DNA from 2 places in the Streptomyces sp. NPDC044044 genome. Region 2 is predicted to be linked to the other one. Evidence: riboswitches for the same ligand, from Rfam matches in the RefSeq annotation. Region 2 holds a riboswitch; the other holds the start of a gene.
The links. Region 2 has a riboswitch for glycine ahead of gcvP (aminomethyl-transferring glycine dehydrogenase). Riboswitches for the same ligand answer to the same signal wherever they lie in the genome.

Region 1: linked by a shared signal. The riboswitch ahead of gcvT (glycine cleavage system aminomethyltransferase GcvT) and the one ahead of gcvP (aminomethyl-transferring glycine dehydrogenase) in region 2 are both predicted to bind glycine.

Annotation. Positions count from the first base shown of each region.
Region 1 is NZ_JBWKFG010000003.1:963,492-968,640, forward strand. It holds gene glyA (serine hydroxymethyltransferase) at 1-839, opposite strand, end outside; gene gcvH (glycine cleavage system protein GcvH) at 870-1,247, opposite strand; gene gcvT (glycine cleavage system aminomethyltransferase GcvT) at 1,306-2,430, opposite strand; glycine riboswitch at 2,466-2,577, opposite strand; glycine riboswitch at 2,578-2,692, opposite strand; gene AC07AG_RS15320 (AAA family ATPase) at 2,834-3,520, shown strand; gene AC07AG_RS15325 (enhanced serine sensitivity protein SseB) at 3,584-4,387, shown strand; gene AC07AG_RS15330 (enhanced serine sensitivity protein SseB C-terminal domain-containing protein) at 4,511-5,149, shown strand, end outside.
Region 2 is NZ_JBWKFG010000012.1:9,467-14,615, reverse strand. It holds gene AC07AG_RS37405 (DUF5999 family protein) at 257-463, shown strand; gene gcvP (aminomethyl-transferring glycine dehydrogenase) at 551-3,436, opposite strand; glycine riboswitch at 3,634-3,731, opposite strand; gene AC07AG_RS37395 (PRC-barrel domain-containing protein) at 3,875-4,255, shown strand; gene AC07AG_RS37390 (DNA polymerase IV) at 4,301-5,149, opposite strand, start outside.

The DNA.
Region 1 (5,149 bases), on a different contig from region 2:
TCGGAGGCCGCGACCTTGAAGGAGACGGCCTTGGCCGCGATCACGTGCTCCAGGGGGCCGCCCTGGAAGCCGGGGAAGACCGCGGAGTTCAGCTTCTTCGCGAACTCCTTGCTGCGGGCCAGGATGACGCCGCCGCGCGGGCCGCCGAGCGTCTTGTGCGTGGTGGAGGTGACCACGTCCGCGTACGGCACCGGGTTCGGGTGCAGCCCCGCGGCGACGAGTCCGGCGAAGTGCGCCATGTCGACCCACAGGTACGCGCCGACCTCGTCGGCGATCCGGCGGAACTCCGCGAAGTCCAGCTGGCGCGGGTAGGCGGACCAGCCCGCGATGATCACCTTCGGGCTGTTCTCCTTGGCCAGGCGCTCGACCTCGGCCATGTCCACCAGACCGGCCTCGTCGACGTGGTACGCGACCACGTTGAACTGCTTGCCGGAGAAGTTCAGGCGCATGCCGTGGGTGAGGTGGCCGCCGTGCGCCAGGTCCAGGCCGAGGATCGTGTCGCCGGGCTTGGCGATCGCGAAGAGGGCGGCCTGGTTGGCGGAGGCGCCCGAGTGCGGCTGGACGTTGGCGTACTCGGCGCCGAACAGGTCCTTGATCCGGTCGATCGCGATCTGCTCGGTGACGTCGACGTGCTCGCAGCCGCCGTAGTAGCGGCGGCCGGGGTAGCCCTCGGCGTACTTGTTGGTGAGGACCGTGCCCTGGGCCTCCATGACGGCGACCGGAGCGAAGTTCTCCGAGGCGATCATTTCCAGGGTGGACTGCTGGCGGTGGAGCTCGGCGTCGACGGCGGCGGCGACGTCCGGGTCCAGCTCGTGGAGAGGGGTGTTGAGAAGCGACATCAGGTGGTCCCTAGGGGTCTTCGGGGGGCTTCAGCTGCCGGAGAACTCGGTGTACTCGTCCGCGGAGAGCAGGTCCTTCGGCTCGTCCGTGATCCGTACCTTGAAGAGCCAACCACCCTCGAACGGGGCGGAGTTGACCAGCGACGGGTCGTCCACGACGTCCTGGTTCGACTCGACGACCTCGCCGGTCACCGGCGAGTACAGGTCGCTGACCGACTTGGTCGACTCGAGCTCGCCGCAGGTCTCGCCCGCGGTCACCGCGGTGCCGGCCTCGGGAAGGTCGGCGTAGACGACGTCACCGAGCGCGTTGGCCGCGTGCTCCGTGATACCGACCGTCGCCACACCGTCCTCGGCGTTCGAGAGCCACTCGTGCTCCTTGCTGTAACGCAGCTGCTGGGGGTTGCTCATGACCTGAATTCTCCTGTACGCGGGGGAGTGCTGATGAACGAGGCTGTTGTGCGGGGTGTCACTTCTGGCGCTTGTAGAACGGCAGCGCCACGACCTCGTACGGCTCGTGCGTGCCCCGGATGTCCACTCCGACACCCTCGGTGCCGGGCGCCGCGTGCGCCGCGTCGACGTACGCGATGGCGATCGGCTTGCCCAGCGTCGGGGACGGGGCGCCGGAGGTGACCTCGCCGATGACCTTGCCGTCGGCGACGACGGAGAAGCCCGCGCGCGGGACGCGGCGGCCCGAGGCGACCAGGCCCACCAGCTTGCGCGGGGGAGCGGTCTCGGCGCGCTCGGCGGCGGCCGCGAGCGCCGCGCGCCCCACGAAGGTGTCGGACTGCGAGGTCTTCTCGAACTTCACGACCCGGCCGAGACCGGCGTCGAAGGGCGTCAGCCCGGCGGTCAGCTCGTGCCCGTACAGCGGCATGCCCGCCTCCAGGCGGAGCGTGTCGCGGCAGGAGAGCCCGGCCGGGACCAGGCCGACGGGCTTGCCCGCCTCCATCAGCGCGCCCCAGAGCTTCTCGGCGTCGCCGGGGGCGACGAAGAGCTCGAAGCCGTCCTCGCCGGTGTAGCCCGTGCGGGCGATCAGCGCGGGGACGCCCGCGACCGTGCCCGGCAGGCCCGCGTAGTACTTCAGACCGTCCAGGTCGGCGTCCGTGAGTGACTTCAGGATGCCGGGGGACTCGGGACCCTGGACGGCGAGCAGCGCGTACGCGTCGCGGTCGTCGCGGACCTCGGTGTCGAAGCCTTCGGCGCGGGCGGTGAGCGCGTCGAGCACGACCTGCGCGTTCGAGGCGTTGGCGACCACCATGTACTCGGTCTCGCCGAGGCGGTAGACGATCAGGTCGTCCAGGATCCCGCCGTCCTCGGCACAGATCATCGTGTAGCGGGCGCGACCGACACCGACGGAGCCGATGTTGCCGACCAGCGAGAAGTTCAGGAAGTCCACGGCCTGCGGTCCTGTGACCGTGATCTCGCCCATGTGGGAGAGGTCGAAGAGACCGGCCTTGGTGCGGACGGCGATGTGCTCGTCGCGCTCGCTGGCGTAGCGCAGCGGCATGTCCCAGCCCGCGAAGTCGGTCATGGTCGCGCCGAGCGCGCGATGCACGGCATCGAGGGCAGTCAGACGGGGGGCGGTACTCATACGTGGAACTCCCAGGGCATGACGGGCGAGGTCGATCCTCCCCATCTGTCATCGGAACCTGAGAGGTTCACCACGACCCGCTCGTATAAGGGGTCATGACTTGCACCTTGGGTGGAGCCACCGGGGCGGCCCGCTTTTCAGATGTGCCTCGCCCGCGCGGTACGGGGCCTGAGAGATTCAAGGGAGGGACTTGCTCCTTCGGCGCCCCGGGGCGTCGTACGACTCGTACAACGGTGACCGGGAACTCTCCCGCGCGGATTCAAACGGCCTGTATGGAGTTTGCGGGCACATCATTGCACGCGCCTGCGTCACAGGGCAGTGCCAGTCCAGTAATGCCCTTGTGCCGCATTACCTTCTCTTTACACTTGCCGGGGAAGCTGCGGGAAGCAGGTACGTGACCGCTATGGGGAGGCCGATCACGGTGCGCAGGACGAGTGTCTACGCGACCAACACAGGGGTGGCCCTGCCCAAACAGGCCGCCACCCCCACCAGGGAGAGCTGCGGCCCCCTGCCGGCGGCCGTCGTCCGCGACCTGCGGCAGCGGACCGGTCACAGTCCGCATCGCCTCACGTTCGGCGAGGGCGATCTGATCGTCGTCTCCGGGCTGCCGGGCAGCGGCAAGTCCACGCTGATGCGCAGAGCCGTCGCGGGCCCGCGCATCGACTCGCAGGACACCCGCGACCGCTGGGCCCGGCGCATGCCGGGCCTGCTGCCGTACGCGGTGTACCGCCCCCTGGTGCGCCTCGCGCACTACGCGGGACTGCGCAGGGCCCTGCGCTCCGGCGAGAGTGTCGTGGTGCACGACTGCGGAACGCAGGCGTGGGTGCGCCGCTGGCTGGCCCGCGAGGCCGCGCGGCGCGGCACGACGCTGCACCTGCTGCTGCTCGACGTGCCGCCGGACACCGCCATAGAGGGCCAGCTCTCGCGCGGGCGCGGCGTGTCGCGCTATGCCTTCGCGCGCCACCGCAGGACGGTCGGCCGCCTGGTCGGCGCCGCCGAGCGGGGCGATCTGCCGCGCGGCTGCGGCTCGGCGGTGCTGCTCGACCGCACGGCGGCGGGCGTGCTGCGGGGGATCGGCTTCGGCGACTGAGCCGCCCGCCGCCACGTTAGGGTCGTGCCGCAGGCAGAGCGGGACCGAGCAGGGGTTGAAGAGATGGACTTTCCGGCGCAGGCACACGCCCATCCCTACGGAGGATGGCCGGGCAACGAACTCGAAGAGGTGCTCGCGGCATCTCTCGGCACGCCGGGGGCGCCGCAGGCCTCCGCGGGGGCCCGCATCGTCGAGGTGCTCGGCCGCAGCCACGTCTGGGTCCCGCTGCCGAACGGCGGAGCCCCGGACAGCGGCACCCTCGACCTGCCCACGCTGGAGATCGACGGCCAGGCCTACGTCCCCGTCTTCAGCTCCGAGCAGCAGTTCCAGCAGGCCACCGGCGGCCGGATGGGCTGCACCGTGGCGCCCGCCGTGGAGTTCGCGCGCGGCCTGCCCCCGCAGCTGGGCATCGCGGTCAACCCGGACGGCACGATCGGGGTCCCGCTGCCGCCGCCCGCCGTCGCCGAGCTCTGCCGCGCCGGGCGCACCCCGCTGGACGGGCCCGCGAGCGGCGGCCGCGTACGCCTCTTCGAACCGGACTGGCAGGAGGACCCGGTGGACTTCCTGTCCGCCGCCGCCCGTGAGTTCGAGGCCACCGGGGTCGTCCTGAGCGCGCGCCGCTGCCTGGCGAGCGTCGAGGGCGAGGACCCCACGCTGTTCGTCGGCGTCGAACTGACGTCCTGGGAGGGCAACGCGCGCGAGCTGCCGATGGAGGCCGTGGGGCGGGCCCTGGGCCAGGCCCCGGTGGCCTGGCCGGTGAACCTGGTGCTGCTCGACGTGGCCCAGGATCCGGTCGGCGACTGGCTGCGCGAGCGGGTCAGGCCCTTCTTCGGCCGGGGCCCGGGGCACGAGCACGGACATGCGTAAGGACATGTGCAGGTACGTGTGTGAGGGTGCCGTACGTCAAGTCGGTGTCAGGATCGCCGCTTAAGCTGGTTTCATGACCCGGGGCCACCGGGTCAGCGGGTCATCGCGAAGGGGCGGTTAAGGGTGAGTGCGTCGGGCACGGCTGCGGCCGGGCAGGTCGAGCACATGCTGCGCCAGGTGACGCCGGGGCGCTACGACGCCTACGAGGCGCTCCTGCGGGCGCTCGCCGCCGACCAGGTGTGGATGCTGCTCTGGCACGGCCAGGCCGGATCCCCCGACGCGCAGTACGGAAACATGGAGGTCGAGGGCCTCGGGTACGCGCCGTGCGTGACCTCCGCCCAGGAGCTCTCCGCCAGTGGCTGGAACCGCTCGTACGAGGTGGTCAGCGGGCTCGACATCTCCCGCACCCTCTACCCCGACCACTACGGCCTCTGGCTCAACCCGCACGCCCCCGGCGGCGGCGTCGGCATCCCCTGGCTCGACCTGCGGCGCATCGCGTCGGGCCTCGACCTGCTGCCCGCGGGCCCGCTGCGGCTCACCGAGCCGGCCATCGAGATCCCCCAGTTCTACGCCCTGCTCACGCAGAACGCGCACCGCACCCCCGCCGTCCGCTCGCTGCGCCGCGCCTGGGTGCAGCCCGCGCTCGGCGCGCCGTACCTGGCCATCGGCCTCGATGTGTACGACACGTCGCCGTCGTCGGTCGACGGGGTGCGCACGATGATGCAGCAGTCGATCGCCGCCGTCCCCGACGGCCTGCCCGTG
Region 2 (5,149 bases):
CACGCACGGATGCCCATACGGACTAGCCCGGTATGACCACCCCGAACCACCCGAAGAGACAGTGCAGTTGGGCTGAACCGTCCGGGCGGGTGATACGTCATTAAGCAGTAAGGAGCGCTGCAGCCAAATCCCTGCGGATTGACTGCCGTAGGGCAACACTGGGACCGGACCGACTAAACGGGGGGCGGCCATGAACACCGCATCGAGCCGCAAGGCAGACGTCACAGCCATCACATCGCAGCGAAAGAACCCTTCCATGTGCCAGCACCAACCACCGTGCCCGACCGCCGACTCCGCCGACCGGGAAGCCGCGCTCCTCACGGCGAGCCACCCGGAGCAGGGATGGAGCCTGCTGTGCAACGGCGTCCTGCTCTTCGAGGACACCGGTGAACTGCTGCCGGACGGCCAGATCATCGCTCCGCACCGGCCACTGGGCACGGACGAGATCATGACCGCCGCCTGACGCGGCGACACACGGCACTCAGAACAAAGGGGCCGACCCGGAGCAACAACCTCCGGACCGGCCCCCACGCATGTTCGGGACCCGATATCAGTCCTCGTACGCATCCAGCGGCGGGCAGGAGCAGACCAGATTCCGGTCGCCGTACGCCTGGTCGATGCGGCGCACCGGCGGCCAGTACTTGTCCGCGGCCACGACCCCGGCCGGGAAGACGGCCTCCTCGCGGCTGTAGGCGTGCTCCCACTCACCGCCGAGCGCGGCAGCGGTGTGCGGAGCGTTCCGCAGCGGGTTGTCATCGGCCGGCCACTCGCCGCCGACCTTCTCGATCTCGGCGCGAATGTTGATCATCGCCTCGCAGAACCGGTCGATCTCGACCAGGTCCTCGCTCTCGGTCGGCTCGATCATCAGCGTCCCCGCGACCGGGAACGACATGGTCGGCGCGTGGAAGCCGTAGTCGATGAGCCGCTTGGCGATGTCGTCGACGCTGACGCCGGTCGCCTTGCTCAGCGGGCGCAGATCGATGATGCACTCGTGCGCGACGAGCCCGCCGGGACCGGTGTAGAGCACCGGGAAGTGCGGCTCGAGGCGCTTGGCGATGTAGTTCGCGGAGAGCACGGCGACCTGCGTGGCGCGCTTGAGGCCCTCGCCGCCCATGAGGCGTACGTACGCCCAGGAGATCGGCAGGATTCCCGCGGAGCCCCACGGCGCCGCCGAGATCGGACCGACGCCCGTCTCGGGGCCCGCGGCCGGCTGCAGCGGGTGGTTGGGCAGGTACGGCGCGAGGTGCTCACGCACACCGACCGGACCGACGCCGGGGCCGCCGCCGCCGTGCGGGATGCAGAAGGTCTTGTGCAGGTTCAGGTGCGAGACGTCGCCGCCGAACTTGCCGGGCTGGGCGAGGCCCACGAGGGCGTTGAGGTTCGCCCCGTCGACGTAGACCTGGCCGCCCGCCTCGTGCACCTGGGCGCAGATGTCAGCGACGTGCTCCTCGAACACGCCGTGCGTGGACGGGTAGGTGATCATGAGCACGGACAGCTCGTCGCGGTGCTTCTCGATCTTGGCGCGCAGGTCCTCGACGTCGATCTCGCCGTCGTCGCTGGTCTTCACGACCACGACCTTCATGCCGGCCATCACGGCGCTCGCGGCGTTCGTGCCGTGCGCGGAGGACGGGATGAGGCAGACGGTGCGCTGCTCGTCGCCGTTGGCGCGGTGGTAGCCGCGCACGGCGAGCAGTCCGGCCAGCTCGCCCTGCGAACCGGCGTTGGGCTGCAGCGAGACCTTGTCGTAGCCGGTGACCTCGGCGAGCCGCTCCTCCAGCTCACGGATGAGCGTCAGATAGCCCTGCGCCTGCTGGGCGGGCGCGAAGGGGTGCAGCTGCCCGAACTCGGGCCAGGTAACCGGCTCCATCTCCGTGGTCGCGTTGAGCTTCATGGTGCAGGAGCCCAGCGGGATCATGCCGCGGTCGAGCGCGTAGTCGCGGTCGGCCAGCTTGCGCAGGTAGCGCAGCATGGCCGTCTCGGAGCGGTACTGGTGGAAGACGGGGTGCGTCAGGTAGTCGTCGGAGCGCAGCAGGCCGCCGGGCAGCGAGTCCTCGGTCCGCGCGTCGAGCGTCTCGATGTCGGCCTCGACCCCGAACGCGGTCCAGATCGCGGTCAACTGCTTGCGCGTGGTGGTCTCGTCACAGGCCAGGGAGACGTGGTCGGCGTCGATCTGGTGGATGTTGACGCCGCCCTCGCGGGCCGCGGAGACAAGCTCCTCGGCCTTGCCGGGCACCCGCACGGTCAGGGTGTCGAAGTACGCGCCGTGCACGACCTCGACCCCGCCGGCGGTGAGCCCCGCGGCGAGCACGGTGGCGTAGCGGTGGGTGCGCCGCGCGATCGCCTTGAGTCCTTCGGGCCCGTGGTAGACCGCGTACATTCCGGCCATCACGGCGAGCAGCACCTGAGCGGTACAGATGTTGCTGGTGGCCTTCTCGCGGCGGATGTGCTGCTCACGGGTCTGCAGCGCGAGCCGGTAGGCCTTGTTGCCGTCCGCGTCCACGGAGACTCCGACGAGCCGCCCCGGCAGGCTGCGCGCGAACTTCTCGCGCACCGCCATGTAGCCGGCGTGCGGGCCGCCGAAGCCCATCGGGACGCCGAAGCGCTGCGTGGTGCCGACGGCGATGTCGGCGCCCAGCTCGCCGGGCGAGGTGAGCAGTGTCAGGGCCAGCAGGTCGGCTGCGACGGAGACGACGGCACCGAGCTCGTGCGCCTGCTCGATGAGGGGCTTTATCTCGCGTACGGCACCGGAGGCGCCGGGGTACTGGATCAGTACGCCGACGACACCGCGCTCGGCGACCTCGGCCGGGATGCCTTCGCTCAGATCGGCGACGACGACCTCGACACCGGTCGGCTCGGCGCGGGTCTGGATGACGGCGATGGTCTGCGGCAGCGCGTCGGCGTCGACGAGGAAGACACCGTTCTTGACCTTGCCCATGCGCCGCGACAGGGCCATGGCCTCGGCGGCGGCGGTCCCCTCGTCGAGCAGCGAGGCACCGGAGGTCGGAAGCCCGGTCAGCTCGGCGACGACGGTCTGGAAGTTGAGGAGCGCCTCGAGCCGTCCCTGGGAGATCTCGGGCTGGTACGGCGTGTAAGCGGTGTACCACGCCGGGTTCTCCATGACGTTCCGCAGGATCACGGGCGGAGTGAAGGTCCCGTAGTAACCGAGCCCGATCATGGAATCAAGCACCTGGTTGCGGTCCGCGAGGGAGCGCAGCTCGGCCAGGACCTCGGCCTCGGTGCGCGCTCCGGGCAGGTTCAGCGCCTCGGCGTTCTTGATCACATCCGGCACGGCGGCGGCGGTCAGCTCGTCGAGCGAGCCGTATCCGACCTGCGCGAGCATCTTGGCCCGTGCTTCCACATCGGGGCCGATGTGCCGCTGCTCGAAGGGAATGCCCTGCTCGAGCTGTGAGAGCGGGATACGAGGGGTGGCGGTCATTGCGGAGGCCTCCTGGTCTGACGCGACCTGCGAGGGGCACCACGGCGCGGGTACCCGGACGGCCTCCCCCTCTGTCATCTCAACCTGAGAGCTTCACCGGCCCGTGCCTCGCGAGAGACGTCGTACCGGCTTTCACCGTCGGTGAGGAAGGGTTTCGAGCGTGCCCGCCCGACGCCCGCCCTACTTTCCAGAGTGACCTCGTCCGTGCGGTACAGGGGCCTGAGAGATTCCGGGGAGGAGTTGCTCCTTCGGCGCCCCCGGTGTCTCCACCGGGGAGCTCTCCCGCACGGGGTCAGCAGCCAAGCGCCAGCCTACCAGCGAGGAGATGGAGGATCCCTCGAGTGGCCGCCTGCCCCGAAGTGCTCTTTCGTAGTGATTACGAACGAACAAGGATGAGTTACGCCCCACTTCGACAAGCCTCGACCAGTTGGAGGGCCCGTGCAGACCGACATCGATCCGCGCAACCTGATCGGCCGCAAGGCGTTCGACCGGAACGGGGCCAAGATCGGCACGATCGACGAGGTCTATCTCGACGACGCCACCGGCGCCCCGGAGTGGGCGGCCATACGCACCGGCCTGTTCAGCAGGGACGCGTTCGTCCCCCTTGAGCCCAGCGAGCTCACGAGCGACGGCACCCTGCGCATCCCCTTCGAGCGCTCCCTGATCAAGGACGCCCCCGATTTCGGCGTGGGCCGCCACCTCTCCCCCGAACAGGAACTGCAGCTCTACCACCACTACGGCCTGGACATCACACCCCCGCAGTCACCACTGCCACCGGACCAGGACTTCGGCAAGATCGCGGGGCAGGAGGGCATCTGACGCCCGCCGAGCGCTCCGGCGACCACACCGGCAGCCGCTCGGACCTCACTGCGACTCCAGCGCCTCGGGAGAGGCCACCAACGGCATGGGCTCAGTGGGCTCGAGCGCCGGATCATCCGTACGGAACGTCCGCACCCGCCCCGGGGCCACCGAATCCGGTGTCTCGAAGCGCACCGTGACCCGCCCCAGGCCGCTGCCCTGCACCCACCCGTACCCGTACTCGGCATGCCGCACGTCGTGCCCGGCGGCCCACCGCCGCTCGGCCGGAGCGACCGGCTCCTCCGCCGCCTCGACGGCGGGTTCCTCCGCGGTCTCCGCGGCCCGCTCCTCCTCGGCCTCGCGCTGCGCCTCCAGGGCCTCCGCGGCTTCGGTCCGCGCCTGCTCCTGGGCCTGGGCGAAGAGATCCTCCTGCGTGTAGTCGGCAAGCCCCGTGACGCCCACTCCAAGGAGCCGCACGCCCCCGGTGGTGTCCACGGACTCAAGGAGCCGCGCGGCGGCCTCCCGCACCACCCCAGGGTCGTCCGTCGGCCCACGCAGCGTCTCGGAGCGCGTCAGGGTCGAGAAGTCGAAGCGCCGCACCTTCAGGACGATGGTCCGCCCCGAGTGCCCTGCCGCCCGCAGCCGCTCCACACAGCGGTCGGCGAGCCGCGCCACCTCGCCCCTGACCCGTACCCGGTCGTGGATGTCCACGTCGTACGTATCCTCGACGCTGACCGACTTGGACTCCCGCTCCGCCACCACGGGCCGCTCGTCCCGCGCCAGCGCCATCGCGTACAGCGCGCTCCCGTGCGACTTCCCGAGGAGCCGGACGAGCTCGTCCTCGCCCGCCTCGGCGATCTCCCCGACCGTCATGATCCCGCCCCGCCGCAGATGGTCCCCGGTGGCAGGACCGAC